4 regions of the Viridibacillus sp. FSL E2-0187 genome follow, and region 2 is predicted to be linked to each of the others. Evidence: riboswitches for the same ligand, from Rfam matches in the RefSeq annotation. Region 2 holds a riboswitch; each other region holds the start of a gene.
What was found. A riboswitch is a leader RNA that binds a small molecule or an ion and turns the genes downstream of it on or off. The one in region 2 is predicted to bind S-adenosylmethionine.
Positions count from the first base shown of each region.

Region 1: another riboswitch for S-adenosylmethionine. It lies ahead of MHH85_RS09605 (cyclase family protein); the one in region 2 lies ahead of MHH85_RS17635 (methionine ABC transporter ATP-binding protein).
Region 3: another riboswitch for S-adenosylmethionine. It lies ahead of metK (methionine adenosyltransferase); the one in region 2 lies ahead of MHH85_RS17635 (methionine ABC transporter ATP-binding protein).
Region 4: another riboswitch for S-adenosylmethionine. It lies ahead of MHH85_RS01735 (methionine ABC transporter ATP-binding protein); the one in region 2 lies ahead of MHH85_RS17635 (methionine ABC transporter ATP-binding protein).

Region 1 is NZ_JBBOVG010000001.1:1,982,529-1,990,104, reverse strand. Features, by position in the region: gene MHH85_RS09620 (tyrosine recombinase XerC) at 1-920, shown strand, start outside; gene MHH85_RS09615 (GNAT family N-acetyltransferase) at 1,054-1,599, shown strand; gene MHH85_RS09610 (putative bifunctional diguanylate cyclase/phosphodiesterase) at 2,137-3,861, shown strand; SAM riboswitch class I at 4,309-4,404, shown strand; gene MHH85_RS09605 (cyclase family protein) at 4,482-5,219, shown strand; partial or broken gene MHH85_RS09600 (GNAT family N-acetyltransferase) at 5,275-5,729, shown strand; gene MHH85_RS09595 (5-oxoprolinase subunit C family protein) at 5,843-6,838, opposite strand; gene pxpB (5-oxoprolinase subunit PxpB) at 6,835-7,560, opposite strand.
Region 2 is NZ_JBBOVG010000001.1:3,631,015-3,638,590, reverse strand. Features, by position in the region: gene MHH85_RS17670 (DNA topoisomerase III) at 1-15, shown strand, start outside; gene MHH85_RS17665 (hypothetical protein) at 136-738, shown strand; gene ybaK (Cys-tRNA(Pro) deacylase) at 753-1,238, shown strand; gene MHH85_RS17655 (YczE/YyaS/YitT family protein) at 1,363-2,004, shown strand; gene MHH85_RS17650 (glycine C-acetyltransferase) at 2,351-3,550, shown strand; gene MHH85_RS17645 (pyridoxal phosphate-dependent aminotransferase) at 3,717-4,880, opposite strand; gene MHH85_RS17640 (carbon-nitrogen family hydrolase) at 5,061-5,849, shown strand; SAM riboswitch class I at 5,929-6,033, shown strand; gene MHH85_RS17635 (methionine ABC transporter ATP-binding protein) at 6,152-7,165, shown strand; gene MHH85_RS17630 (methionine ABC transporter permease) at 7,155-7,576, shown strand, end outside.
Region 3 is NZ_JBBOVG010000001.1:468,900-476,475, forward strand. Features, by position in the region: gene MHH85_RS02300 (alpha/beta hydrolase family protein) at 1-232, shown strand, start outside; gene MHH85_RS02305 (hypothetical protein) at 237-695, shown strand; gene pckA (phosphoenolpyruvate carboxykinase (ATP)) at 1,433-3,019, opposite strand; SAM riboswitch class I at 3,222-3,340, shown strand; gene metK (methionine adenosyltransferase) at 3,604-4,800, shown strand; gene MHH85_RS02320 (gamma carbonic anhydrase) at 4,970-5,482, opposite strand; gene MHH85_RS02325 (alpha/beta hydrolase) at 5,604-6,401, shown strand; gene MHH85_RS02330 (alanine/glycine:cation symporter family protein) at 6,611-7,576, shown strand, end outside.
Region 4 is NZ_JBBOVG010000001.1:370,751-378,326, forward strand. Features, by position in the region: gene MHH85_RS01710 (acyl-CoA dehydrogenase family protein) at 1-1,227, shown strand, start outside; gene MHH85_RS01715 (arsenate reductase family protein) at 1,336-1,692, shown strand; gene gcvH (glycine cleavage system protein GcvH) at 1,771-2,151, shown strand; gene MHH85_RS01725 (hypothetical protein) at 2,231-2,575, shown strand; gene MHH85_RS01730 (thioredoxin family protein) at 2,587-2,895, shown strand; SAM riboswitch class I at 2,952-3,058, shown strand; gene MHH85_RS01735 (methionine ABC transporter ATP-binding protein) at 3,185-4,210, shown strand; gene MHH85_RS01740 (methionine ABC transporter permease) at 4,203-4,871, shown strand; gene MHH85_RS01745 (MetQ/NlpA family ABC transporter substrate-binding protein) at 4,934-5,737, shown strand; gene MHH85_RS01750 (dicarboxylate/amino acid:cation symporter) at 5,994-7,160, shown strand; partial or broken gene MHH85_RS01755 (SGNH/GDSL hydrolase family protein) at 7,458-7,576, shown strand, end outside.

The DNA of each region.
Region 1 (7,576 bases), 1.6 Mb from region 2:
TAGTTTATTTAACAGCGATTAAAGGAAAGTCAAAAAGAACGCGTGAAGAATATGAATATGATTTATTATTATTTTTTAGATTCTTAAAAGCGGTACAACAAGATATGGATATAAAGTTAGTGGATCAAATAGATATATCAGATATAACAATCGATTTTATCCGAGAAATATCATTAGAAGACATGTACTTGTTTTTAGAGTATTGTGAGGAGCAAAGACGAAATAGTGCACATGCAAGAGCAAGAAAAGGTGCTACATTAAAGTCTTTTTTCAATTATTTGAAATCAAAACGACATTTAATAGAAGATAACCCTGCGAGTGAGTTAGAATCTCCTAAAATAGGGAAGAGACAACCTATTTATATGACGATGGAAGAGGCAAGAATTTTCATAGATGGAATAAAGGAATCTACGCATTACTATCGTAATTATTGCATGATTACCTTTTTTTTAAACTTAGGAATACGTGTAACAGAGCTATGTAAACTGAATTTAACCTCCATACAAGGTGACTATTTAACTGTTACAGGTAAAGGTGATAAGGAAAGAACCGTTTTCCTAAATGAAGCGTGTCAGAGCGCTCTATCACGTTATTTAAAGAAAGAACGCTACGCTATAAAAGGCGCAGATACAAGTAATTCTCTATTTCTATCACAGAAAGGAACACGCTTAACAAGGCAACGTGTTGCTAAAATAGTAAAAGAGATTAACGAGCAATCAGGGTTGAATAAAACAAAGCTAACACCGCATAAATTACGCCATACTTCTGCAACTATGATGTATAAAAGTGGAGCAGACATTCGTAGTTTACAGCAGATTTTAGGGCACTCTAGTGTTTCTACAACGCAGATTTATACGCATGTAGAAGATAAAGAAATCCAACAAGTGATTGAAAACAACCCATTTAATCAATTAATTTAATAAGAACAGTGTATTTTGCATACAAATCCGCACTCATTTTGAGCTAGCGGATTTTTTTATTTTAAATCTATTTACATAGTACTTAATTGATACTATAATTCCTTATTAATACATTTTGACTAGGAGGTTTCATATGTTTGCTGTAGAGATTGATGAGAAATTGCAACTGAAGTTATTGCAAGAGCATGATGCACAAGAGTTATTTACAGTTATGATGGGATCAAAAGAGAGTTTAAGAGAGTGGTTGCCCTTTATAGATTCAAATGAAGTGGTAGAAGATACATTACAATTTATTCGGTCAGCTATGAAACAATTTAGTGCTAATGACGGCTTCCAAACTGCCATCGTATATGAAGATAACATAGTTGGAGTTATTGGTTTTCACCATATAAATTGGCAAAACAAGTCTACAAGTATCGGATATTGGTTAGCGAAGGACTATGAAGGGTTAGGTATTATGACCAAATCCGTACATAAGCTTATGGATCATGCCTTTAATGATTTGAAGCTAAAACGTATAGAAATTCGTGCAGCTATTGAAAATAAGAGAAGTAGAGCGATTCCAGAGCGAATAGGGATGACATTAGAAGGTATTAGTCGTCAATCAGAGTGGTTATACGATCATTTTGTAGATCATGCCGTTTATAGCATTCTTCAAGAAGAATGGAAAATTAAGTAATTAAAGACCATCTTGAATGGTCTTTTTTTCAATTAGTTTACATAATATTATTATGTAAACTAATTGAAATTTGCATGTAAAATTTAGGAAAATGTCTAATAGTTACTATTACCTAATATTATTGATTTTATATAATTTAAACTTAAATGAATTAGTGATTTTTTAAATTTTTTTAATAGTAATTGAAAAAAAGTAGCTCACTAAATTTCTTTTTCATTTATTCGTTCCTGACAATCGAACTAGCCAAATTTTTCGGATTATTGCATTTTATAATTCCTGTATTTGAATTATTTTACAGCGAAAAACCTATATACTGTAGAAAAAATATGTCACAACTACTATAAAAACTATATGAATGGTGTAAAAATTTGATAATAGGAATTTCTCCCTTTGACTTGTATTGTTTCATAGCTTTTTCTAATTAGGACTTTTTACCTTTTGTTTTAATTTGAATAATAGCCTTATATTGGTTGTGATAAAATAGTAACAAGAGAGAAATTGCTCGAATTATGCCGAACTGATTAGGAGTGAGGTCATATGGACCAAGATTATAGTCAAACGACAGATCTTAGCCTACATAATGATGCGTATTCAGTACAACAATTAATAGATATTCAACATGCATTGGACCAATCTATTATCGTCGCAATAACAGATAATAGAGGTATCATTACATTTGTAAATAATCATTTTTGTACCATTTCAAAATACAGTAAAGATGAGTTAATTGGGCAAGATCACCGTTTGTTGAACTCTGGCCATCATCCTAAAGCCTTTTTCAAAGAATTGTGGCGTACAATTGGTAGCGGAAAAATATGGCGTGGTGATATTTGTAACCGCGCAAAAGATGGTAGTTTATATTGGGTACAAACAACGATAATACCTTTTTTGAATGATAAAGGTAAACTTTATCAATATGTGTCGATTCGAACAGATGTAACGGAACAAAAAAATATAAAAAAACTAAAATTCTTTGCTTATCATGACGAATTGACGGGTTTATATAACCGGAGAAAGTTGAATATATGTTTAGCAGATCAATTCAAAAATGTACATAAAGAAGGCTTTTCATTATCACTCTTAATGATAGATATCGACCGTTTTAAGAGTATTAATGATGGATTAGGGCATTTAACAGGTGATTTATTTCTAATTGAAGTAGCGACTCGCTTGAAAAGATTAGGTATCGACGAAAAATCACTGTTTCGCTATAGTGGTGATAAATTTGCGATCATATTGAAGAATAATGAACATGCTATTTGGAAGGCACATCAAATAATGGCTAATTTTGAAGATAGTTTTTTGATTGAACAATTTGAATTCTATTCTTCTATTAGTATCGGTATAAGCTCAAGTCTAGCTGGTGCAGATACACCCGAGGACTTAATAAAGTTTGCGAATGTGGCCTTGCTAGAAGCTAAAAAGAATAGAGCTAGCAATTACATACAGTATGAAAATACGATGAATAGTACTCATAATCAATTCCTGCTGCTAGAAACAAAACTCCGTCATGCTATTAAGCAAGATGAAATTCAACTATATTATCAACCGAAAATCGATTTAAAAACAAATCAATTAAACGGAATGGAAGCTTTAATTCGTTGGTATGATAAGGATTACGGTTTTATTTCTCCAGCTAAGTTTATCCCTTTTGCAGAAGAGTGTGGATTGATTAGTTCTATTGGTGAATGGACATTGAAAAGGGCTTGTAAACAAATGAAGAAGTGGCTTGATGAATATGGGTTTGATATTCGTATTTCAGTTAATATTTCGCCTATTCATTTGAAGGAAAGAAATTTTGTGTACAATTTACGTGCAGTATTACAAGATACAGGTTTACCAGCAAAAAATTTAGAGTTGGAAATTACCGAAATGAGCTTAATGCATCAAACAGAGGAATTAATTGAAACGTTTAATCAAATAAAAGCTCTAGGTGTAATCATCGCTATTGATGACTTTGGAACAGGATACTCCTCTCTAAGCTATTTAAAACAGTTTCCAATTGATGTATTGAAAATCGATCAATCGTTCATCCATGGTTTAAAATCAGGGCTTAGTAATGTCGCAATGGTGACTGCTATTATCAAATTAGCACATGCATTAAGTATGCAGGTGGTTGCTGAAGGGGTAGAGACGGAAGATGAATTATATATCGTCCGTGAAAACCTATGTGACTTTGCACAAGGATATTACTTTAGTAAGCCATTACCGACAGATGAATTTTCCGCAAAATTACATGAATTGTATGTATCGAGAATTTAGGGAAGTGTTATATATAGAAAGCTAGACAAAAGGTCACCCAATACGCTGGGGTGACTTTTTTTATAATTTTTATTCAAAACGTTTGTTTATTATCTAATTTATTTAGTATTTAGTTTTGCTTCTTATAGTAGTAAGAACTTAACAAATATATTATATAAATTGTAGCCGGCTATCGCGAGATTTTTATAGTTTTGAGGATCAACTAAGTCAGTTTCAGCTAAACGTGCACTGAGAGTGGCTCAGTGCCCTTTACAAAGCCTCTTGATAGTAGGCGGTTAGCATTTGGCCATTTGGCATCAAACAAGGCTAGAGCGCATATTACACTATTATTGTAGAAGAAAGCTATCATAATTGATTATAAAAATCATATATTATAAAGAATTTTCTAAATTTTTATTGACAATAGATTTCTATAGTTGTAAATTAAGAATCAACAAAATAACTTTTTTCTTATCCAGAGAGGTGGAGGGACTGGCCCTGTGAAATCTCAGCAACGGACGATGTACCGTGCTAATTCCAGAAGCGTATGCTTGAAGATAAGAAGAGTGCATGGACGTATCGTCAACCTCTTCTTATCAAGAAGAGGTTTTTTTGTTCAAAAAAATGATGAGGTGATGGATATGTCAACAGAATTAATCAATGCACTACAAACGTTAAAAGAAAAGAAATGGATCGATTTAACACATACTTTTGGAGCAGAAACACCCCGTTTCAACGCATTCAATGGGTTGGAAAAAACAACTTTATTTTCACATGATGATGGTTTTTTTGCTCAAAATTTCTCGTTTGCTGGACAATATGGAACACATTTAGATGCACCTATTCACTTTGTTCGTGATGCTCGTTATTTAGAAGAATTAGAGTTAAAAGAACTTGCATTGCCGCTCATTGTAATAGATCATTCAAAAGATGCAGCAGAGAATCATGATTTCACGATTTCAGTTGAAGATATTTTGAAATTCGAAGCCGAACACGGTGAAATTGAAGCGGGTACATTTGTTGCTCTTCGTACGGATTGGAGCAAACGCTGGCCTAATGTTGAAGCATTCAATAACTTTGATGCTGAGGGAAATCCACATGCACCAGGATGGTCGGTTGATGCGCTAAAATTCTTGTTTGAAGAGCGTCATATTAAAGCAGTAGGACATGAAACTTTTGATACGGATTCTAGCATTTTATACCGTCAAAACAATGCATTACTAGGTGAACTATATGTATTGGAACAAGATACATATCAAGTAGAGTTGCTAACTAATCTAGACCAGCTACCCGCAAAAGGGGCTGTCATCTTTAACATCGTACCTAAACCTGAAAAGGCTTCTGGCTTCCCAGTTCGCTCATTTGCTATCCTGCCTTAAGTACGTACCTTGAATGTACTTGCAAATGAATAATAGAAACTGAGAGGTGTATTCTTTGGATATTAGAATTGATGATTTATCAGGTGATGACGTTAAGGCGTTACTGGAGGAGCATCTCCAAGGTATGGCACTAAATTCTCCACCAGAAAGTATACATGAGTTAAATATCGAGGAATAAAAAAACCAGAGATTACTTTCTGTAGTGCATGGAAAGAAGGCGCATTAGCAGGTTGCGGAGCACTAAAAGAACTGGATGCACACCATGGTGAAATAAAATAAATGAGTACTGCATCATTATATTTACGGAAAGGCGTTGCAAGAAGTATTCTTGAGCATATTATTGAAGTGGCTAGGTACCGTGGATATAAGCGATTAAGTTTAGAAACAGGTTCAATGGAGGTTTATGAACCTGCTAAGAGGCTGTATTTGAAAAAAGGGTTTCAATATTGTAAGCCTTTTTCTAATTACATTGAGGATCCGAATAGTTTATTTATGACTTTAAAGTTATAAGTAAATATACAAAGATATAAAAATAATAAGAGCATGTTTTGAATAATCTTCATTCAAAACATGCTCTTTCTCTTTGTTCTTCTATATTTTTGTTGGACAAAACTTTTTACATGTTAAGAAAGCTTTGCAGAACAGCGAATAGCAGTAGCGATAGTTTTTATTTTTTGCTCTTTAGCTATTAATGCTTGTTGAGCTTCCTCTAATGTTACGAGCTTGAATCGGATTTTAGCGCCTGTTTGTAACTGTGCAAGACTAGCTAAATCAGCTGTGATGACTTGAACCATTTTCGGATAACCACCAGTTGTTTGACGATCGGCCATTAAAATGATCGGTTTACCACTTGGTGGGATTTGAACTGTTCCAAAGGTCACAGCCTCTGATAATAATTCGAATTTCTCTGTCAATGATAACGCTGGCCCCTCAAAGCGGTACCCCATACGATCAGCTTCTGTAGAAAGCGTGTAAGGGTTGTTTGTTAAGCAATGCTGACTTTCAGTGGTAAAACTATCCCACTCTGTACCAGGCATCACACGTATTGTTTGCTGTTGCTTTAAAGAGATTAATTCGTTGTAATTTACAGACCAAGAAGCAGGACCTACTAGTTGTATTGCATATTGATGTATTTCTTTATTACTTTTAGTATAAGGTCCGATATTTATTTCATCCTGCTTTTGCAATGCTCTACCTTCAAATCCGCCCATTCCCGCCTTTAAATATGTACTTTTACTATTCATTATAATAGGAACTTGAATACCGCCAGCAAAGCTTACATAAGCACGACAACCTTTGTGGGCTCTTTTAAACTTTAATAAGTCTCCTTTTTTCACTATAAATGGACGCCAAAGTGGTGCAGGCTCATTATTAATCGTTGCTGTTAAATCTCCACCTGTTAGTGCAATAAGATGGTCATCATTAAATTGTAATACAGTCCCAAATAATGAAACCTCAAGTACGGCTTCACTTTCTAAGTTACCTACAAGAATATTCGCAATTCTTAATGAATAAGCATCCATAGCACCACTAACGATGACTCCATATTTTTGTGACCCGAATCTCCCTAGATCTTGAATGGTAGTTAATAAACCTGGTTTAACGACTGTAACTGTCATGATCTTGTCTCCTTCAATTGTTTGTATTCTTTTTCAGATATTGGTTTAAAGCGAATACAATCACCTGCTTGCAATAGGGAAGGTGGTGTTTCATTTGGTAAAAATAAATCGAGTGGCGTACGACCGATGATTTGCCAGCCACCAGGTGTTTCAAATGGGTAAATTCCTGTTTGTTTGCCTGCAATCCCAACCGAAAGTGCAGGAATGGCAAGTCTAGGTGTTTCTTTTCGAGGTGTTGCTATAGCTTCATTCATGCCTCCCATAAAAGCAAAACCAGGTGCAAAACCAAGCATATAAACAAGACAATCATTTGCACTATGTAACTGAATGACTTCATCTGTCGTTAAACCATTAATTTCGGCCACATATTCTAAGTCTGGACCATATTCACCACCATAGACAACGGGTATTTCAACTACTCTTTGCGTGTGTTGTTTAACTGTTGTCATTTGAGTAATCAGTTGTTGTACATACCGACATACAAAGCTATATGATGTTACATTTCCATTAACCTTAAAAAGTGTATATGGATTGTAGTAAATTGTAATATTTGTATATGCTGGAACAGCTTCTATAAACCCTTCAAATGGCTGTTCTTCAAGTAATGATGCTAAATTTTGTAAAATAGTGCAGTTTGATGGATCAATTGTATTCCCAATCTGAACCATTACTGCTGAATCACCCAAAGGTTTAAATTTCACGTGTTTAAATTCTTCTCCCATAACGTACAACCCCTCA
Region 2 (7,576 bases):
ACAAAAGATGAATAAATGGGCATTTTTTACTAATGAAATATTGTAAATATTTGAGAACAACGACCTTTTGAATTTTCTGATAACGGTGTTAAAATAGGTTTTAACTATAATGGTATTAGAAAAGAGGTGATTTGCATGAAATTAGCTGCTCTATTAAACAATCAGTATACAGACATTGAAAATCGTAAACGAGCTCTTAGGCAAAAGAATGCTGGTGATGCTTATCGTAAAACAGCTCAGTATTTCCAACCAAAGTCGAATCCAGCTTTGGAAGAGCTTATGGACTTGTTAACGGGTAAAAAGGAAAAACAACATCAGCCACAAGTCCAAGCTGCTATTCGTGAGCTTCAACAAAAGGACCAGGAATTCCGTGCTAAAACAAAAGGTAACATGGAACAGACATCGCCATTGGTTGAGATCTCAGATGCAGTTAGTCAGGTTAATGAGGAAATGCATGCTTCTACTAGTGCTACGCTCGAAAAAATAAATGTACGCGTTACTGAAGGCGAAAATAAGATAATCCAGCAAACTCGTGATCAAATCACCGAAGTAAAACAACAAGTTACAACAGAAGATTCTACTAATCAATTTGGGCAAGTAACAAATTCAACACAAACGTTAGAGCAAAAGCTTAAACAGCGTCTATTTGATCAAGCAATTTCTCGCTATTCATATCATGTACAGATGGCGAAATCAGGATTTAGAGTGACGCAGCCTAGCTTTTATCGTATTGCTTAGGAGAAGTGAATGTTTTGGCTAAAAATGCAAAAGTACAAAAAACAAATGCAGTGCGCTTATTGGACCAAAAAAAAGTCCCATACTCACTGACAGAATATGAAATCACAGACGGTCAAGTTGATGGTATTACAGTTGCAGGTAAAATTGGTCAACCTGTCGAGAGTGTGTATAAAACGCTCATGTCTACAGCTGGTAAAGGAAAGTTTTACGTTTTCGTCATTCCAGTAGCTGCAGAGCTTAATCTAAAGGCTGCTGCAAAAGCTGTTGGGGAAAAGAAGATAGAGATGCTACCTGTCAAAGATTTATTTCCAACTACAGGTTATATTAGAGGCGGCTGTTCGCCACTTGGTATGAAAAAGTTATTTCCAACCTTCATAGATGAATCAGCAAAAACAATTGACCATATCTTTGTTAGTGCAGGGAAAATAGGCATGCAAATATGTATCCTACCGGCTGATTTAGCGAAAATCATAAATGCGAAATTTGCAGCTATTATATAAATCTAGGACAGTTTTATTTAAAATAGGAACGAATTTTGTTATAATAGTTTAGTTATCATTGAAAAGCCACTTTATGCTTCTTGCGTAGAGGGCTTTTCATTTTTCTGTAGAAAGAAGGATTCTTGTGAATAAAATAAATAGTTGGCGCTGGGGATTTTTCATGATGGGACTTATCGTCATTGCACTCGGTGTTTCGTTGACAATTAAAGGACAAACCTTTGGGGTAGGCTCATGGGATGTACTGCATATAGGTTTATTCAAAAACTTCGGTTTTTCCATTGGTAGTTGGTCAATCATTACTGGCCTTATTATTATTGGTGTTACAGCAATTGGCACTCGTCAATTCCCGAAGATAGGAACCTTTATCAATATGGTGAGTATCGGTATTTTTATTGATTTTTTCAACTGGTTATTGCCGGATGTCGATCATTTAGCCCTACAATTTTTTAGCTTCCTTATCGGTATTATTTTAATTGGTTTAGGTGGTGGAATGTACATTTCAGCAAATCTTGGAGCTGGTCCTCGTGATAGCTTGATGCTTTTAGCTGTAGACAAGCTTGGTTTAAGCATTACTAAAGCCCGTACAATTATGGAAATTGCGGTTGCTGTAGCAGGATGGTTACTTGGTGGTCCTGTTGGCCTTGGTACTGTCCTTATGGCATTTGGTCTTGGTCCAATTGTTCAATTTTCGCTTGCGTATAGCCGCAAATTATTGTTGAAATGTATTGGTGAAGAACAAGTAACATTTTCAGAGTTAACGAAATAAGTAAAAAGTGAGTAGACAATTGTCTACTCACTTTTTTAGTACTCTAGAATAAGACGAGTGAGTTATAACGAGGGAATTTTAATGGAAATCTATTTTCATTAAATACGACTGATGTGCGAAGAAGAAGTTATGAATGTTGGTATTACTTAATAGGATGTACTATTTTCACTAAGAATATATCGAAAATTGAGTATTCTAATTTTTCTGAGTGTACAACTGTGTTTCTTACAAGGACAGTATGTATAGTAATTCCAATGAATATCATCTCGTTGTTAGTAATAGTTCTTTTCAGATGTACAAATAACGGTGAAAGTATGCTACAATATTTTTATCGAAAATTGAAAGGATGATATTCTTGTCAAACGTACTGAACACATTCGTAGACGACAACTTGCAACAACTGCGCGACCAAGGCTTATACAATGAAATAGATCCAGTAGAAGGCCCGAACGGTTCAGTTATTCAAGTGCGTGGCAAAAATTTGGTCAACCTATCTTCAAATAACTATCTTGGCTTAGCAACAAATGATAAATTAAAGAAAATTGCTCAAGAAGCAATCGAAAAATACGGAGTAGGTGCTGGTGCAGTCCGCACGATCAATGGTACACTCGATCTTCATGTTAAATTAGAAGAAAAACTGGCAGAATTTAAAGGTACGGAAGCAGCCATTTCTTATCAATCAGGATTCAACTGTAATATGGCAGCTATTTCTGCTGTTATGGACAAAAATGATGCTATCCTTTCTGATCAATTAAATCACGCTTCTATTATAGATGGTTGTCGCTTATCAAAAGCAAAAATTATTGCTTTTAATCACTCTGACATGGATGATTTACGTGCTAAAGCAAAAGCAGCAACTGAATCAGGGCTATACAATAAAGTAATGGTCATCACTGACGGCGTGTTTTCAATGGATGGAGATATCGCAAAACTTCCTGAAATCGTAGAAATTGCGAAAGAATTTGATCTTATTACATATGTGGATGATGCTCACGGATCAGGTGTAACAGGTAAAGGGAAAGGTACTGTGAAGCACTTCGGTTTAGAAAAAGAAATTGACTTCCAAATCGGTACACTGTCTAAAGCAATTGGTGTAGTAGGTGGTTACGTAGCAGGTAAGAAGAATTTAATTGATTGGTTAAAAGTACGCTCTCGTCCATTTTTATTTTCAACAGCTTTACCACCAGGTGATGTTGCTGCAATCACTGCAGCTGTTCAAATGTTAATTGATTCAACAGAACTTTGCGATAAATTATGGGAAAATGGCGATTATTTAAAAGCGGGTCTGAAAAAACTTGGATTTAACATTGGTGCATCTGAAACTCCGATTACACCGTGTATCATCGGTGATGAAAAACTAACTCAAGCCTTTTCTGCTCGTCTCTTTGAAGAAGGTGTATATGCTAAATCAATCGTCTTCCCAACTGTACCTAAAGGCACTGGACGTGTACGTAATATGCCAACAGCCGCACATACAAAAGAAATGCTAGACGAAGCTTTAGCGTCTTATGAAAAAGTAGGTAAAGAGCTAGGCGTAATTTCATAATATAAAAAATGCTCAGCGCTATGTGCTGGGCATTTTTATTAGGAAATTTTTTTGTTAATTCTATAGTCACCTGTGATTATGTGAATGTTTTATTGTTATATTTATTAAACCCATTCCACTGAAAAACCAACTTATGGGATAAGGTGGTTTTTCAATGTATAAACACTTAAAATAAATTTAGTTTTGAGATACGCGTTATTGCTTCATGAAGCCTGTCCTCATCAACAAGCAAGCCAACACGTACGTACCCTTCTCCGTATTCACCAAAACCATTACCCGCAGCAACTGCTACATCAGCCTGTTCTAGTAATAAATCAGCAAATGCTTCACTCGTATAACCTTCTGGTACAGGAAGCCATGCAAAGAATGAACCTTTTGGTGCTGTCACTGCCCAGCCAATACGATCGCAAGCGACTTTTAATGCGTTCCGGCGGCTTTCATACATAGCTACTAACTCTGTTACACATTCTTGTGAACTAGTAAGTGCTGCAATACCAGCCTCTTGTACAGCAGGGAATAGACTGACAAATAAATGGTCTTGTACTAAATTTAATGCTTCAATTAGCTTTACGTTACCAACTGCAAAGCCAACCCGCCAACCGGCCATATTATACGTTTTCGATAAAGTATACAACTCAACCCCGACATCTTTAGCACCTTCAGCTTGTAAAAAGCTCACTGGTTTTTCATCATCAAATCCAATTGCTCCATATGCAAAGTCGTGCATAACTGCAATATCGTGATCTTTCGCAAACTGCACCGTTTCATCAAAAAATGATAAATTAGCAACAGCACCAGTTGGGTTATTCGGATAATTTAAATACATTAATTTTGCACGAGCTTTTACCTCATCTGACACAGTTGTGTAATCAGGTAGGAAGCCATTTTCCGCTAGTAATGGAATTGTATCGAACTTGACATCAGCTAGTGCTACGCCTGACCAATAGTCCGGATAACCAGGGTCTGGGAGTAGCATTGAATCACCAGGGTTCATAATAGCTAAAGGTAATTCAACTACACCAATTTTTGTGCCAAAAAGTATGGCTACTTCCGTATTTGCATCGATTTCAACGCCGTATTCTCGCGCATAAAATTCAGCAATGGCTTCCTTGAATTCTGGTAAGCCACGGAATGGGGAGTATTTATGAGTTTGCGGATTAATAACAGCTTCCTGCATAGCTTTTATAATATGAGGAGGTGTTGGTTGGTCTGGGTTTCCTTGGCCTAAATTGATGACATCTCTACCTTCCGCAACTGCGGCACCTACTTTTTGTACTAAAGTCGCGAAAAACTGCTTCGGCAACTGTTGTAATCTCGTTGAAAATTCCATCTTCGAACAAACCCCCTTGAATTTTTTTCTTTAATAACTTGTTATCCACAAAATCTTTCTTCTAAATACTCTATACACAACAACTACTTTGTGGATAAAATAGACGTGTGTATAAAATAGTCGCAATAATAAGAGAAATATTATAACCTTTTTAAGAAAATGTCTACAGGTGGTGGAGTTATGAAAATTGCATGTATACAGTTAAATGTTGCCTTCGGGGACATCGAAAAAAATTTTACAAACGTCGAAAAGTTTATCAGGGAGGCCGCTGATAAGGGAGCGGAACTCGCAATTCTTCCTGAAATGTGGAATTCTAGCTATGCTTTAGAGAAATTAGAAGACCTTGCAGATCCGAACGGGGAGCGCACAAAGAATTTTCTACAAAATCTTTCAGAAGAATTACAAATTCATATTGTTGGTGGCTCGGTATCAACAAAAAAAGATGGGGAATTCTACAATACGATGTACGTATATAACAATAAAGGGGAGCTTGTCAGCGAATATGATAAAGCGCATCTTTTCCGTCTAATGGACGAGCATTTGTATTTATCAGCTGGCGATAAGCAAAATAACTTTGAACTGGGTGATATTCCAGCAGCTGGTGTTATCTGCTACGATATTCGTTTTCCAGAGTGGTTACGTCTTCATGCCTTGAACGGAGCGAAAGTAATTTTCGTTTCTGCACAATGGCCAACACCACGTATTGATCATTGGAAAACGTTATTACAAGCACGTGCAATTGAAAGCCAGTGTTTTGTTATTGCGGTAAATAGAATTAGCCATAAAAAACAAAATTTCAACGGTCAATCGATGGTTATTGAACCTTGGGGTGAAGTGTTATGGACTGGTGGAGAAGATGAAGAAATGGCGATTATCGATGTCGATTTCTCTATAGTGGATGAAATTCGACAACGAATCCCGGTATATGATGATCGTCGCCCTGAATTATATAAAGATATTTTGAAATAATACAAAGTTTCAAAAAAGTGTTTGACATCTACATTATTTCACAGTAATATTTAGTTCATAACTTACAAACGAATATTGAACTTTATCTAGAGAGACCGAGGGATAGGCCCTATGACGTCCGGCAACCCCCTGAAAAGGGAAGGTGCCAATTCCTACAGAATGAGTACATTCTGGAAGATAAATCGCCAATTTACATTTACGATGCTTCTTTCAGAAAACCGAAAGAAGCATTTTTTAATACAGTAAATTCCAAGTAATTCTATAGAAGTTACATAATTTAAACAGATTTGAGGGGATACAATATGCTCGAGATTCAGAATCTTACAAAAGTATATAAAACAAAAAAGGGTACGGTAACGGGCGTAGACAACGTATCGTTGACAATCGATAAAGGTGAAGTCTTCGGTATTGTTGGTTACTCTGGCGCAGGGAAAAGTTCACTGCTACGTTGTATCAATTTACTAGAGCGACCAACGAGTGGGAGTATCATCGTAAATGGCCAAGATTTAACGAAGTTAAAAGGTGAACAACTGCGTAAAGCGCGTTTGAAAATCGGTATGATCTTCCAGCACTTTTACTTAATCAGTCAAAAAACGGTTGGCGAAAATATCGAATTTGCTTTAAAAGCAGCGGCTACACCACCGAAGCAAATTAAGGCCCGTGTAAAAGAATTGCTTGAAATGGTCGGTTTATCGGAGAAAATCGACGTTTACCCAGCGCAGTTAAGTGGTGGTCAAAAGCAACGTGTCGGTATTGCTCGTGCACTTGCAAACAATCCATCCGTACTACTTTGTGATGAAGCAACATCAGCACTTGACCCAAAAACAACGGTTTCCATTTTACGCTTACTAAAAAAGATCAATCGTGAGTTGAATATTACAATTATCCTTATCACACATGAAATGGATGTTGTGAAAGAAATTTGTGATCGTATGGTTATTATGCAAGATGGAAGAGTCATTGAAGAAGGAGAAGTTTACGATGTTTTTGCAAATCCGGTTGAGCCATTAACACAAGAATTTATTAGTAGCGTTGTATCATTTGAATTACCGCCAACTATTCTTAAAGGTGTGACAGGGGAAATTGTGAAAGTACTATTCAAAGGAGATGTAGCTGGTGAGGGCGTCATTTCAGATATGATTCAAAACTTTGAAGTACGTGGTAATTTCTTGCACGGCACAATTGAATATATTCAAGAAAAACCGCTTGGTATTTTCCTAATGGAGCTACAAGGTCAACCAGATAATGTAGGGAGAGCTATTTCTTATATGGAAGGGCGCGGTGCGTTTGTGGAGGTGATTAACGATGCTATTTGATTTCGAACATTTTATTAGTATGCTTCCGGACATTTGGAAAGCATTTGGTGAAACGTTACTGATGATTGGTATTTCACTTAGTATTTCACTAATTATCGGTTTACCACTTGGTATTATTTTATTTGTTACAAGCAAAGGTTTATTTTTACGTAATCGTTTTTTTAATGGGGTTTTAGGGTTTATCGTCAATCTAGTTCGTTCCGTTCCGTATATCATTCTATTAGTAGCGTTGTTCCCGCTAACAAAAATACTGGTTGGAGATACAATTGGTCCCGTAGCGGCGAGTGTTTCATTATCTGTAGCAGCCATTCCATTCTTTGCGAGACTAGTAGAAACGTCTATGCGTGAAGTTGATAAAGGTGTCATCGAAGCATCAATAGCTGTCGGTGCAACACCGTGGATGATCATACG
Region 3 (7,576 bases), 3.2 Mb from region 2:
TTCACCAATTGCTGAGATAAAAAAATTAAATGCACCGGTATTAATTATTCATGGTAAAAAGGATGAAAACGTTGGATTGCATCATGCTTTATTGCTTGAAGAAAGCTTAAAGGCATTTAATAAGCATGTGGAAACATGGTATTTTAATGACTATACTCATTTTTTCCCTAGTGCAGTCAATCACAAAATGGTTAAGAGCGCATGCAATTGGATGAAACTCCAAAAGGGGTGAACTTATGCTAGGTTATGTAAAAATAACAGTCGACCAGGAAAAAGTAAAAGTTGATGCAAGTTTTGAGGAAACATATCCATTTTGGGTAATTCTTTGCGATGAATTCACAAAAGAGTGTGTAGATGTAGAAATTCAAAGTTGGCAAGAAGAACATGGGGTTATTGAAGAATTGGAAAAAATAGCAGATGTCTCTAAAGATGAAGGTCTTATAAAAATCCAAAGAATTCCCTTAAAAGATGATAATCGTGCATTTTTAAAAAATCATGCTGCTAATAAAGAGGGGAAATTAAAATGGTTCTCTATGCGCTATTATGATAACGATGGGAATGGCAGCATAGAGGTTAGGGATTACGGCTTTGAGGTGCGCTTTAATAAAGTTACAGGAGCATATTCTGAAGAAGTGATACAACAATTTGCTAATCCTCATACAGAGGCAGTATTTTATGATGTTGACGTTGAATAATATAACAAAAACATTCAGAATGTTCATATCCTGAGTGTTTTTTGTTTGACTATTATTTAAGATACTTCGCCCTGTTTTTTTTATAGTAAATGAAAATAAGGAAAAGAATGGTCTTTGTTGTGTTGCTTAGTCGTATTACGAAAAAGCAATATCATTTTTCTTAAGAGAATCGTTGCGCTTGATTCTTTTATTGGGCGTAAGTTTTGATTATGATAAATGCCTTTTGATCATTCTGCAATCGTTTTAAATCGATAGCGCGTAAACTCTTTATCATTCGCATACATTTTGAATACCCGCTACTTATCTATACATAACATATTTATCACCAACCATTTTATTTTAAAAAAGCTGATTTAACTCAGAAAAAAGACAGGTGTTTTTGAAAAGTTGACTATTTTTAAGATTGTATATTTAGCATTTAATTTATTTATTAGGAAGAATTGTTTTATGGATTCTTTATGAGCGTTATAAAGATAAAGAAGTAGAGGTTCTTACATTGCATCGTATTATTACAATTATTATAATTTTTATTGTTTTGAATATGGTGTTTGGGATAATAAATGCGTTTGTGTAATTTATTGGGGCTAAAATTAATTATAGGCTACTTTGTTGGAGCGGAGGTGGCGACTCCCACGGAAAGCGCCAACCGCAGTGGAAATCAACGGTCTTATCAATTTATATATATTATTAAAATAAAAGACCACTCGGAGAGTGGTCTTTTTGTTATGTTGGATGAATTAAGCGATAGGACCGCCATTTTTCACGATATCTTCTGATACAACACCGAATTTTTCGAAGTTTTCTCGGAACATGCCAGCAAGTGCAGAAGCTTTTTGATCATAAGCTTCTTTATCTTCCCAAGCGTTACGTGGATTTAATACTTCAGTAGGAACACCTTCAATAGCTACAGGCATTTCTAATCCGAAGATAGCATCTTTTTCAGTAAAGATGTTATTTAGTTTACCGTCGATTGCAGCGCGAACCATTGTACGAGTGTAAGAAAGTTTCATACGGTTACCAACGCCGTATTCGCCACCAGTCCAACCTGTGTTTACTAAGAAAACATTTACTTCGTGTTCGTCGATTTTATTACCTAACATTTCAGCGTAAACTGTTGCTGGAAGTGGTAAGAATGGAGAACCGAAGCATGTTGAGAATACTGGTTCAGGTGAAGTAACACCACGTTCAGTACCTGCTAGTTTAGATGTGAAACCACTTAAGAAGTGATACATTGCTTGCTCTTTTGATAACTTACTGATTGGAGGCAATACACCAAATGCATCTGCAGTTAAGAAGATGATTGTTTTAGGGTGGCCTGCAACAGATGGATCAACAATGTTTTCGATATTTTGGATTGGGTAAGCAACACGAGTATTTTCTGTAAGCGAAACATCATCGTAGTTAGGAATGCGTGTTTCTTCATCTACTACTACGTTTTCTAAAACAGTACCAAAACTGATAGCATTGTATATTTCAGGTTCTTTCTCTTTAGAAAGGTTAATAGTCTTAGCGTAGCAACCGCCTTCGATATTGAATACACCATTGTCAGACCAACCATGCTCATCATCACCGATTAGTTTACGATCTGCATCTGCTGATAAAGTTGTTTTACCAGTTCCAGATAAACCGAAGAATAATGCTACATCGCCTGCTTCACCAACGTTTGCTGAACAGTGCATTGAAAGAATACCTTGTTGTGGTAATAAGTAATTCATAATACTGAAAATCGATTTTTTCATTTCTCCAGCGTATTCAGTACCGCCAATAAGGATGATACGTTTTTCAAGGGAAACGATAATGAAAGTTTCTGAATCAGTACCGTCTACTGCTGGGTCCGCTTTGAAAGTTGGAGCAGAAACGATTGTGAAGTCAGCTTCATGAGTTTCTAATTCCTCTTCAGTAGGACGAATGAATAATTGATGTGCAAATAGGTTATGCCAAGCGTATTCATTCACTACACGAATAGCTAATCGAGATGCTGGGTCTGCACCTGCAAAACCTTTAAATACAAATAATTCTTCTTTTTCTTTTAAGTAGTTTATTACTTTAGTGTATAATGAGTCGAAGATATCCGACGAAATTGGTCTGTTTACTTTACCCCAATCAATTTTGTCTTTCGAACTATCTTCTTCAACCATATATTTATCTTTAGGAGAACGACCTGTATATTTTCCTGTGACTGCTCTGACTGCACCATCAACAGTTAGGATTGCCTCACCGCGTGAAGTAGCTTTTTCTGTTAATTGTGGTACTGAAAGTTGTTCAAGAATATTTTCACCTTTCAATAATTCCTTCAGTTCATTCGTAATTTCTACTGAATTCATCGTTTTACGTACCATCCTTTTTATATTATTCCTCTTATTAGAGGGGATTTATAATTCATTTCGGAAATTAGTATAACACATTTAGCTAAATAATCTATACTAATTACCATATAATTTCTATGAAAGTTGTACTTTTTTTTAGAAATAAAAAAGAAGTTGACAACTAAGCTATAATGTTCTAATATGAGAAATTGAACGGATACTCTTATCCCGAGCTGGTGGAGGGTCAGGCCCTATGAAACCCGGCAACCTGCATTGTGATTTTATGTGATGCGCTGGTGCTCAATCTGATGCAAGGATTTAATCCTTGAACGATAAGAGTGAAAGGTGCTTATGAATTATTCCCTTCCACTCATTAGTAATAATGGGGGGAAGGGTTTTTTTATTTAAAATAGACCAATTCCTAAATTTTTAATAAGTAATTGTAATTTATGCGGTTCTATTTATATATAGTGGCACTTTCTAGAATCCTCGTGTTAAAGGCAGCAACGGCTTGGCGTTCAATCCTACTGGAAAGAACTAACATGGGTAATGAGTACCGTATCATTTCCGAGGCAATCTCGCAGATAATAGGAGGAAACCAAATGACAAACCGTCGACTGTTTACATCAGAGAGTGTAACAGAAGGACATCCAGATAAAATTTGTGATCAAATTTCGGATGCCATTTTAGATGAAATCGTTTCAAAAGACCCGAATGCACGTGTAGCGTGTGAAACTACAGTAACAACGGGTCTTGTATTAGTAGCAGGAGAAATTACAACATCAACTTATGTTGATATTCCTAAAATCGTTCGTGAAACGGTAATGGAAATCGGCTATACACGTGGTAAATATGGCTTTGATGGCGAAAACGTAGCTGTTTTAACGGCAATTGGTGAGCAATCAGCTGATATCGCATTGGGCGTTGACCAAGCACTTGAAGCACGCGAAGGCTCAATGTCAGATGAAGATATAGAAGCAATTGGTGCAGGTGACCAAGGTTTAATGTTCGGATACGCATGTAACGAGACACCTGAGTTAATGCCTCTACCTATTAGCTTGGCACATAAATTAGCACGACGTTTAACTGAAGTTCGTAAAACAAAAGAGTTAGATTATTTACGTCCAGATGGTAAAACACAAGTAACAATCGAATATGATGAAAATAATCGTCCAGTTCGTGTGGATACAATTGTTATTTCAACTCAACATGATCCAGAGGTAACATTAGAGCAGATTAAAGAGGATTTACAAGCACGTGTAATTGCTCCAGTTGTACCTACTGAATTACTAGACGAAAAAACAAAATACTTCATCAACCCAACTGGTCGTTTTGTAATTGGTGGACCAAAAGGTGATGCAGGCTTAACGGGACGCAAAATTATCGTAGATACTTATGGTGGATATGCTCGTCATGGTGGCGGTGCTTTCTCTGGTAAGGATGCGACTAAGGTTGACCGTTCTGCAGCTTATGCAGCGCGTTATGTTGCAAAAAATATCGTAGCAGCTGAACTTGCTGAGCGTTGTGAAGTACAACTGGCTTATGCAATTGGTGTTGCACAACCAGTTTCAATTGCAATCGATACATTTGGTACTGGAAAAGTAAAAGAAGCAGATTTAGTTGAGTGGGTTCGTGAATTATTTGATTTACGCCCAGCAGGTATTATTAAAATGCTTGATCTACGTCGCCCAATCTACAAACAAACAGCTGCTTATGGTCATTTCGGCCGTACAGATTTGAATGTTCCTTGGGAAGCTACAGATAAAGCTGCCGTTTTAAAAGAAAAAGCGGGACTATAATTCAATCTAAAAAATCGCAATAACATAAAATATCCCGAGTTACACATTGATTATTTAAGTAATCATTGTAGTTCGGGATATTTTTATTTAATATAGAAGAAACTCATAGTAAGAGAATAAAAAACCTGAGAAATCGTTTAAAAAACGATACTCAGGCAACTTGATTGAACTATTTTTGAAGTGATTTATAGTATTGGCCTTTTTCGTAATACTCGTTGACAATACGGTCCATATCTTTTTTATCTTCCTCTGTTAACTCTCTAATAACTTTTGCAGGGCGTCCAAATGCTAAAGTGTTTGGGGGGATTTTCTTGCCTTGTGAAACGAGACTGCCTGCACCTATAAATGCACCTTCACCAATTTCAGCACCATCTAGGATAATTGAAGCCATCCCAACTAGAGCGCCTTTTTTTACAGTACAGCTATGTAATGTTACTTGATGTCCAATTGTCACGTCGTCTTCTAAGATTAGTGGATATGCAGGACTTTGATGTAAACAACATAAATCTTGTACATTTACTTTGCGTCCAATAATCGTAGGTGAAACATCTCCACGAATAACTGTATTGTAAAATATAGAAGAATCAGGTCCAATAGTAACATCGCCAGTAATAATTACGTTATCACCGATAAATACAGATGGGTCAATAGATGGTTTTTTGTCTCTAAATGGATAAATCATCGAAAAACGCCTCATTTCAAGTTATTATGTATTATTATCGTAACAAAAGGAAGCAATGAATGGAACTGAAATAGGCAGAATACGTTAATATATACATAGGAATTTATGAGGTGAGATAGTAATGTGGAAATGGGAAACGGAAGGCCAAGCAAGAGCTGTCGCTGTAATTATACATAGTGCATACGAACATCATCGTCGTTATGCATGGTTAATCGAAAATTTAAGAACGTCTGGTATACATGTTATTTCAGGAGATTTACCTGGACATGGAGAGGATAGTAGACATAAACGTGTGCACAGTGAAGAATTTAAAAGTTACGAAACATTCGTTAAACAACTAATGCAAGCAGCTTTAACATATAACTTACCTGTATTTGTAGTGGGACATGGTTTAGGAGCTATATTAGGAATCCATGTTGTTGAAAAATTCAAGTACGAATGTACGGGTGTGATAATAACGTCACCTTGGATGCATTTAAAACACCAACCATCAAAATTATCAAATGCTTTAACAGGTCTAAGTAAACTGACAGGCAATCTGAAAATCAATCATGAAATCAATATTAAACACTTAACGAGAAGCTATGAATTTTATAAAGAAGAAAAAGATGATATTTACTATAATGATGTCATTACTGTCAATTGGTACCGTGAACTTCATGGTTTCATGAAGGGAATATCACAACAAACGGTATTTCCAAATATCCCGATTTTATTAATGACTGGTGGCAATGATAAAATAGCGGATATTGCGTATAGTAAAAAATGGCTCGCGCAACAAAGTTTATCAGAGTATCAATATAAGGAATGGAAAGCCTGTTATCATGATTTGTTTCAAGAACCTGAACGTGAAGACATTTATGCCTATATGGAAAGTTTTATCTTTAATACATTAAAATCAGTTGGATATATTATTTAAACATTGACGGAATTTTACAGAATTCCGTCTTTTTTATTTGTAACCGATTTCAATTGTCATATAACACATAAGGTATATTCCCAATTTTATGGTTTTGATATATAATACATAACAATTGCTATTTTAATAGAATTAATTTTTCTTTTATTTGAAACTGGCAATATATATTATTCATGGAATAATTTATTATGATCAATGGGGGACAATAGATGGAAGCCATTATTACCAGTGTTTATGAGATTTTATGGGGACCGTGGATGATCTACGGTATTCTACTAGTCGGATTATTATTTACTATATTAACAAAAGGTGTACAAGTCCGTTTATTGAAAGACATGTTTAAACAAATTTTCAGTGGTAAAGAATCTGAAGCAGGTGTATCCTCTTTCCAAGCATTATCTATGGCGTTATCTGGTCGTGTTGGGACAGGTAATATTGCAGGTACTGCTACAGCAATTGCCTTTGGGGGACCGGGTGCAATTTTCTGGATGTGGGTAATTGCCTTCATCGGATCTGCAACCGCTTATGTAGAATCAACTTTAGCACAAATATATAAAGAAAAAAGAAACGGTGTTTATCGCGGTGGACCAGCATTTTATATCGAAAAAAGTACAGGGAAGCGTTGGTTAGGAATGATTTTTGCTGTAGCAGCAGTTGTTGCAATGGCATTTTTACAACCAACCGTGCAGTCAAATGCTATCGCTGACTCGATGTATACTGCATTTGGTATAAAACATTGGATTTCAGGTTTAGTAGTTTGTGTTATTTTAGGTGCCATTATTTTAGGTGGCGTAAAACGTATAGCTTCAGTAGCTTCTTTTATCGTACCGTTTATGGCGTTAGGATATCTTCTAGTTGCAGCCATTATTATTGTTATTAATATTGAGAAGGTACCTGAAGTATTTTCTTTAATTATTCGAAGTGCGTTTGGTCTAGACTCTACTTTTGGTGGGATGGTAGGTGCTGCAATAGCGTGGGGAGTAAAACGTGGTGTTTATGCAAGTGAAGCTGGACAAGGTACAGGGCCTCACCCAGCAGCTGCTGCTGAGGTATCTCATCCGGTAAAACAAGGTCTAGTACAAACAGCTTCGGTATACTTAGCTGTATTTTTAGTTTGTACGGCAACAGCATTTATGATCCTATTTTCAGGTATGTATAATGTCCAATTAGATGAT
Region 4 (7,576 bases), 3.3 Mb from region 2:
GCTGGTTTTGCTGATGTATTCATCGTATATGCGAAAATTGATGGCGATAAATTCTCAGCATTCATAGTAGAACGCAATTATCCAGGTGTTTCTGTCGGTGCAGAAGAAAAGAAAATGGGGATTAAATCTTCTTCAACTCGAACACTAATTTTAGAAGATGTAAAAGTACCAGTTGAAAACCTACTTGGTGAAGTAGGGCGCGGTCACATTATTGCATTTAACATTTTGAACATCGGTCGTTACAAATTAGGTGTGGGATCAATTGGTGCATCAAAGCGTGCTCTTGAATTAGCGATTTCGTATACAAACCAACGTCAACAATTTAAAACACCTATTTCATCTTTCAATTTAACGAAAGAAAAACTATCAACAATGGCTTCAAAATTATATGCTACTGAAAGTTTAATCTACCGTACAGTAGGATACTTTGAAGATCGTATGGGTCAATTAAGTGAAGAAGAACAAAAAGACGGTAAAGCGATTGCAGCATCAATTGCAGAATATGCTATTGAATGTTCTATCAATAAAGTTTTTGGTTCTGAAACACTTGACTATATCGCTGATGAAGCAGTGCAATTACATGGTGGATATGGTTTCATGCAAGAGTATGAAGTAGAGCGCATTTACCGTGATTCACGTATTAATAGAATTTTTGAAGGAACAAACGAAATTAACCGTTTCATCATACCTGGCACGTTTATGAAAAAAGCAATGAAAGGTGAGTTACCTTTATTGCAACAAGCGCAGAGCCTACAACAAGAGCTTTTAATGCTAATGCCTGAAGAAATTGGTGATGAGCCATTAGCACAAGAAAAGCATCTTGTGAAAAATGCGAAAAAAATCGCTCTATTAGCAGCTGGTCTTGCTGCACAAAAATATGGCCCGAAATTAGATGCCGAACAAGAATTACTAGTGAACATTGCGAATATCGCTAACCAATTATTTGCAATGGAATCTACTGTGTTACGTACAGAAAAAGCTATTGCTCGTGATGGGTTAGACAAAGCAAGCCAAAAATTACTATATACTCAAATCTTCTGCCAAGAAGCATTTGAAGAAATCGAAAAAGAAGCAAAAGAAACAATCATTACAGCTGTAGACGGAGACAATGCTCGTATGATGTTATCTGCGCTTCGCAAACTTACTCGTAACAATCCTTACAATGTTATTGCGAAGAAACGTGAAGCATCAGTTAAACTAATTGCTGCTGAGAAATTTGTTGTCTAAAATAAGCTAGTTGAGAATCCGAACACAACTTTTGTGTTCGGATTTCTTGCTTGTATACTATACTCCCACTACAATAGAATTAAATAGTTTGGAAAAAGGAGCATGTATATGTCTATTTTATTCATTCAATATCCAAAATGTACAACTTGTCGTAAAGCAAAAGCATGGTTAGACGAAAATGGCGTAAAGTATACAGATAAGCACATCGTTGAAGAAACACCTTCTAAAGAGGAATTAAAACAGTATCTAGATGCTAGTGGTTTACCATTGAAGAAGTTTTTTAATACTTCAGGGATGAAGTATAGAGATCTACAATTGAAAGATCGACTGGCTGATATGTCGGAAGATGAGCAATTAGAATTGCTTGCTTCGGATGGTATGTTAATCAAGCGTCCAATCGTTACAGACGGTAAAAAAGTGACGTTAGGATTTAAAGAATCAGACTTTGAACAGACATGGAAATAACACAGACATATGCTTGTTTTTACAATGGAAATATGTCAAACTTAAAGTGAATATAATTACATATTTGGAGGGGTATTCATGAGCACACCAAAAGACTTACGCTATTCTGAAGAACATGAATGGGTAAAAACTGAAGACGGAAAAGTACGTATCGGTATTACACATTTCGCACAATCTGAACTAGGCGATATCGTTTTTGTTGAACTTCCACAGGTTGGCGACGAATTAGTAGCAGACGAACCATTCGGCAGTGTTGAATCTGTAAAAACTGTATCAGAACTTTACGCACCGATTTCTGGTAAAGTTGTTGAAATTAACGAAGAGCTTGAAGAAAGCCCAGAGTTCGTTAACGAATCTCCATACGATAAAGCATGGATGGTTGTAGTTGAACCAGCTGATAACGCTCAAGTTGATGCATTATTAACTGCAGAACAATACGAAGCAATTATCGAAGAATAAGATCTGAAAACGCCGTGCATTTGCTCGGCGTTTTTTTAAACTTGGTAAACGACAAAAAGTATTTGTTAGGAGGGTATATATGACTTTTAACAAACTGATTATCGTAGAAGGGCGCCAAGATAAGTTGCGAATCGCGCCAATATTAGCAGAGAACATTCCGATAATATGTACGAATGGAACAGTTAGTGCAAGCCGATTAGAAGAGATTTTGGCACCATATGATGACTGCGAAATGTATGCATTTTTTGATGCTGACTCATCGGGTGATAAGCTCCGTGCTCTTTTTAAAAGAGAGTTCCCAAATGCTCGTCACCTACACACCTCCTCTACTTATAAACAAGTAGAAGCTACTCCTAGAAGACATTTAGCTAGAATATTATTGGCGGCAAATTTTACAGTTCATAAAGAATATCTAATAGTATAGGAATGAAGAAGATGGAAGAATGGTCACGTGAACAATGGGAAGAAACTATGAAAACCTCCTCGCTTTCGGCTTTTTATTTGTATACACCATTATGTGGTACATGTGCAGTTGCGTCGAAGATGATGGAAGTAGTAGAGCATGTCGTTAGCGATATTCCTATTGGTAAAGCGAACTTGAATTATATACAAGATGTAGCGTTTGATTATGAAGTAGAAAGTGTTCCGTGTTTGATTATTTCGAAAAACGGGAAAATTCACGATAAAATTTATGCCTTTCAATCAGTACCTTTTTTGTTTGAAAAATTACGTCAAAACGATTGACGTTAAAGCAATAGCGTGATAAAGTAGCAAACATAACTAATTAAATATAGTCGTTACTCTTATTTAGAGAGGTGGAGGGAAGTGCCCAATGAAGCCCGGCAACCGTCATATTTATATGGCACGGTGCCAAATCACACAAAGTATTTACTTTGGAAGATGAGAGAACGGTTTTACGTATATAGCTTTGCGTTAAACCCTTCTGTTAATCTGCAGAAGGGTTTTTTTAGTTTCTAAGAGATGCCAGTAGAAAGTGCATACTTTTTAGTTTTAAAATAAAGGTGGTATGACAGTGATTCAGTTAGAAAATGTAATGAAAAAATATAAAACTGCTAACGGAGAGTTAACCGCTGTCAAAAATGTGAATTTATCTGTTGAAAACGGAGAAATATTCGGCATTATTGGATACAGCGGAGCGGGTAAGAGTACGCTCATTCGTTTATTAAATGGTTTGGAGCAACCGACAACAGGAAAAGTTGTTGTGAATGGTCAGGAAGTTTCGTCGATTAAAGGAAGTGCGTTACGTAATGCACGTCAAAAAATCAGTATGATTTTCCAACATTTCAATTTACTCTGGTCACGTACTGTTGAAGAGAATATTGCATTTCCATTAGAAATTGCAGGTTTATCTAAGGCGGAACGTCAGAAAAAGGTATTAGAACTTATTGAATTAGTCGGTTTAAAAGGCAGAGAAAAGGCATATCCTTCTCAATTATCAGGTGGTCAAAAGCAACGTGTAGGTATTGCTAGAGCACTGGCAAATAACCCAGAAGTATTGCTTTGTGATGAAGCTACTTCAGCACTTGATCCTGAAACTACGGATTCAATATTAGATTTATTAGTTGATATCAATGAAAAATTAGGCTTAACAATCGTACTTATCACACATGAAATGCATGTCATTCGTAAGATTTGTCATCGCGTGGCGGTAATGGAAGCTGGACAAGTTGTTGAAAATGGTGATGTCCTAGAAGTATTCCAATCACCACAAGCAGACGTTACAAAACGATTTGTATCTCAAATTACTGATACGAATGAACGTAAAGAATCAATTGAACAAATTATTGAAAACTACCCATCAGGAACACTTGTAAAATTAACGTTTGTAGGCTCTTCAACTGGCCAGCCAGTTATTTCACATTTAAGTCGTGAACTTAATTTAGACGTGAATATTGTCCATGGTAATATTTCGCAAACGAAAAGTGGACCATATGGTACGCTGATTATTCAGTTAGATGGCAATAATGATAATGTACAAAAAGCAGTCACATATATGAATGAACATGGAGTAAAAACGGAGGTGATCGAAAATGCTTAATGATCTCTTCCCGAATGTACAATGGGATAGAATGTGGGAAGCAACGATAGAAACACTGTATATGACAGGCGTTGCTACAGTTTTCACATTTATCATTGGTTTAGCTTTAGGTATTTTGCTGTTTTTGACAAGCCCTCAGCAATTATGGGCAAATAAATTAGTAAGTTGGTTAACAGGTTCGATCGTGAATATTTTCCGTTCGATTCCATTCATTATTTTAGTGATTCTATTAATACCATTTACGAAACTATTATTAGGCTCAATTCGAGGTCCCAATGCCGCATTACCAGCTTTAATTATTGGAGCAGCACCATTCTATGCGCGTATGGTTTTAATTGCGTTAAAAGAAATTGATAAAGGTGTCATCGAAGCGGCACGTTCAATGGGTGCAAAAACTTCTACGATTATCGGTAAAGTGTTAATCCCAGAATCATTACCCGCATTAGTTTCGGGTATTACTGTAACAGCTATCGCACTTGTTGGTTACACAGCAATGGCAGGTGTTATTGGGGCAGGCGGACTAGGGACATTAGCGTTTTTAGACGGTTTCCAAAGAAGTCAAAACGATGTAACTTTTGTTGCAACAATCCTTATTTTAGTAGTGGTATTTATTATTCAATTCGTCGGCGACCTTATTACGGCGAAAATTGATAAAAGATAATTTGGGCTTATACGGTATAACCGATCACATATAACTAAACAGTAAAAAGGAGCGTTAAGAACATGAAGAAACTTGTAGCAGGAATCCTTACAGGAGTATTAGCCCTAAGCTTAGCAGCTTGTGGTAAATCCGAAGAGAAATTAGTAATCGGTGCAGCTAATACACCACATGCAGAAATTTTAGAAAAAGCAGAGCCATTACTTGAAAAAGAAGGTATCAAGCTGAAAATCGAAAGATATCAAGATTTTGTTTTACCGAACAAAGATCTGGCGAATAAGGATTTAGATGCTAACTTTTTCCAACACATCCCTTACTTAGAACTTCAAAATAAGCAAAATGGATATGATTTTGTAAATGTTGGTGGAGTGCACGTCGAGCCAATCGGTATCTATTCTAAAAAATATAAAAAACTCGAAGATCTTCCAGAAGGCGCAACAATTCTTCTGAGTAATTCAGTTTCTGACCATGGTCGTATGTTATCTCTACTTGAAGCAAAAGGACTTATCACGTTAAAAGAAGGCGTAGATAAAACTGCAGCTGAAATTAAGGATATAACAAAGAACCCAAAAAACTTAAAATTCGATGCAAACACTGCACCTGAAATGCTTGTACAAATGTATAAAAATGACGAAGGTGACGCGGTATTAATCAACTCTAACTTCGCGATTGATGCAGGTATAAGCCCAGGAAAAGACGCAATTGCATTAGAAGATAAAGAATCAGATTACATTAATGTGATTGCTGTTCGTAAAGAAGATGAGAATAACGAGAAGATTAAAAAATTAGTTAAAGTGCTTCATTCAAAAGAAATGCAAGACTATATATTAAAAGAATGGAACGGGGATATTGTTCCTGTATCTGAATAAGAAACATTTGAAACACCCAAGCTTAATAAGCTTGGGTGTTTTTATATATTTATAAGTTAAATAACAATATTTAGGGAATTATACTACAGAAAGATTGTATGCCTTACAGTTACTTGATTAACACAACCTAATTAAAATAATCTGAAAATACTTAATATTCCGGATTATCATTGTGCTATTCACTTTAATAAGTGGGTGTGATAGAGTGTGCATATACTTTTAGAAAAGACATATGTATTTATCAGGAGGACAAATTATGAAGATCAAGTTTGGTTTATTACCACGAATCATTGTCGCGATTATATTGGCGGCTTTACTAGGGACTATCATGCCGAAAGACGGCGTTCGTATATTCGCAACCTTCAATGGTATATTCGGGAATTTCTTGAATTTCGTAGTACCATTATTAATCGTCGCATTTATTGCGCCGGGAATTGCACAATTAGGTAAAGGGTCTGGAAAGCTGTTAGGGTTAGCTACTTTCTTTGCTTACTTCTCTACTTTAATCGCTGGATTCTTTGCATTCTTTGTTGCTTCAAATGTTTTACCTAATTTAATTTCAACTTCTGGTAGTGAGCAATTTGCTAACCCAGAGAAATTTTTAGCGAAATCATTTGTAGTAATCGATATGCCACCATTGATGGACGTTATGACGGCACTATTATTAGCCTTCATCCTAGGGATTGGAATGGCATCTATCAATAGTGAATTTATGAAAAAGTTCTTTGATGAGTTTAATTTGATTATTGATAAAGTAATTTCGAAAGTTATTATTCCTTTATTACCTATTCATATTTTTGGTATTTTCTTAAATATGACTTTTGCTGGTCAAGTAGCAAAAATACTATCAGTTTTTGCATTAGTATTTTTATTAATTATTTTAATGCATTTATGTATCTTGGTATTACAATACGTAGTGGCAGGCGCTATTAATAAGAAAAACCCGTTCTACTTATTGAAGACGATGGCACCGGCATATTTCACAGCTCTTGGTACACAATCATCAGCTGCGACGATTCCGATTACATTAAAGCAAGCACGTAAGACAGGTGCTTCTGAGAGAGTAACAGGTTTCACTGTCCCACTATTTGCAACAATTCACTTATCAGGTAGTACAATTACATTAACAACATGTTCAATTGCTGTAATGATGTTAAATAATCATGCGTATTCATTAACTGAAATGATACCTTTCATCTTCATGTTAGGTATTGTAATGGTTGCAGCACCAGGTGTACCGGGTGGCGCAGTAATGGCTGCGACAGGAATTCTTCAATCAATGTTAGGTTTTGATGAAACTATGGTGGCGTTAATGATAGCTCTTTATCTCGCGCAAGATAGTTTTGGTACAGCTACAAACGTAACAGGTGACGGTGCACTTTCAATGATCGTTGACCGCTTCAGTAAAAAAGAAATTTCATAATAGTAATTTAGGCTTCTATATTGATCGGAAAAACAGTGCATTTCATATTTGAAATGCACTGTTTTTATGCGTTTGGGAGGGAAAGTGACAATTTAGTGGAGACCAGTAAGAATTGAACTAATTTTAAGGGGATAAATGTATAACTGAATTAGAAAGAACGTACAAATTTAGAAAAGAGATTTAATTTACTTGGTTTATGGAAGATTACCGACACTCAAGAATCGAGTACACTAGAGCAACGTTTTTTATAATCAATAGTAATTTGTTTTATTTCCATAAATGTTAAGGAGGAATAAAATGAAAATCGGATTAATCGGTGATAGTTTAACTGAAGGGCGTCCTGGCGTATCATTCGTTAACATTTTAAGAAGTAATTATCCAGATATTACATTTGTTAATCATGGCAAACCAGGGGA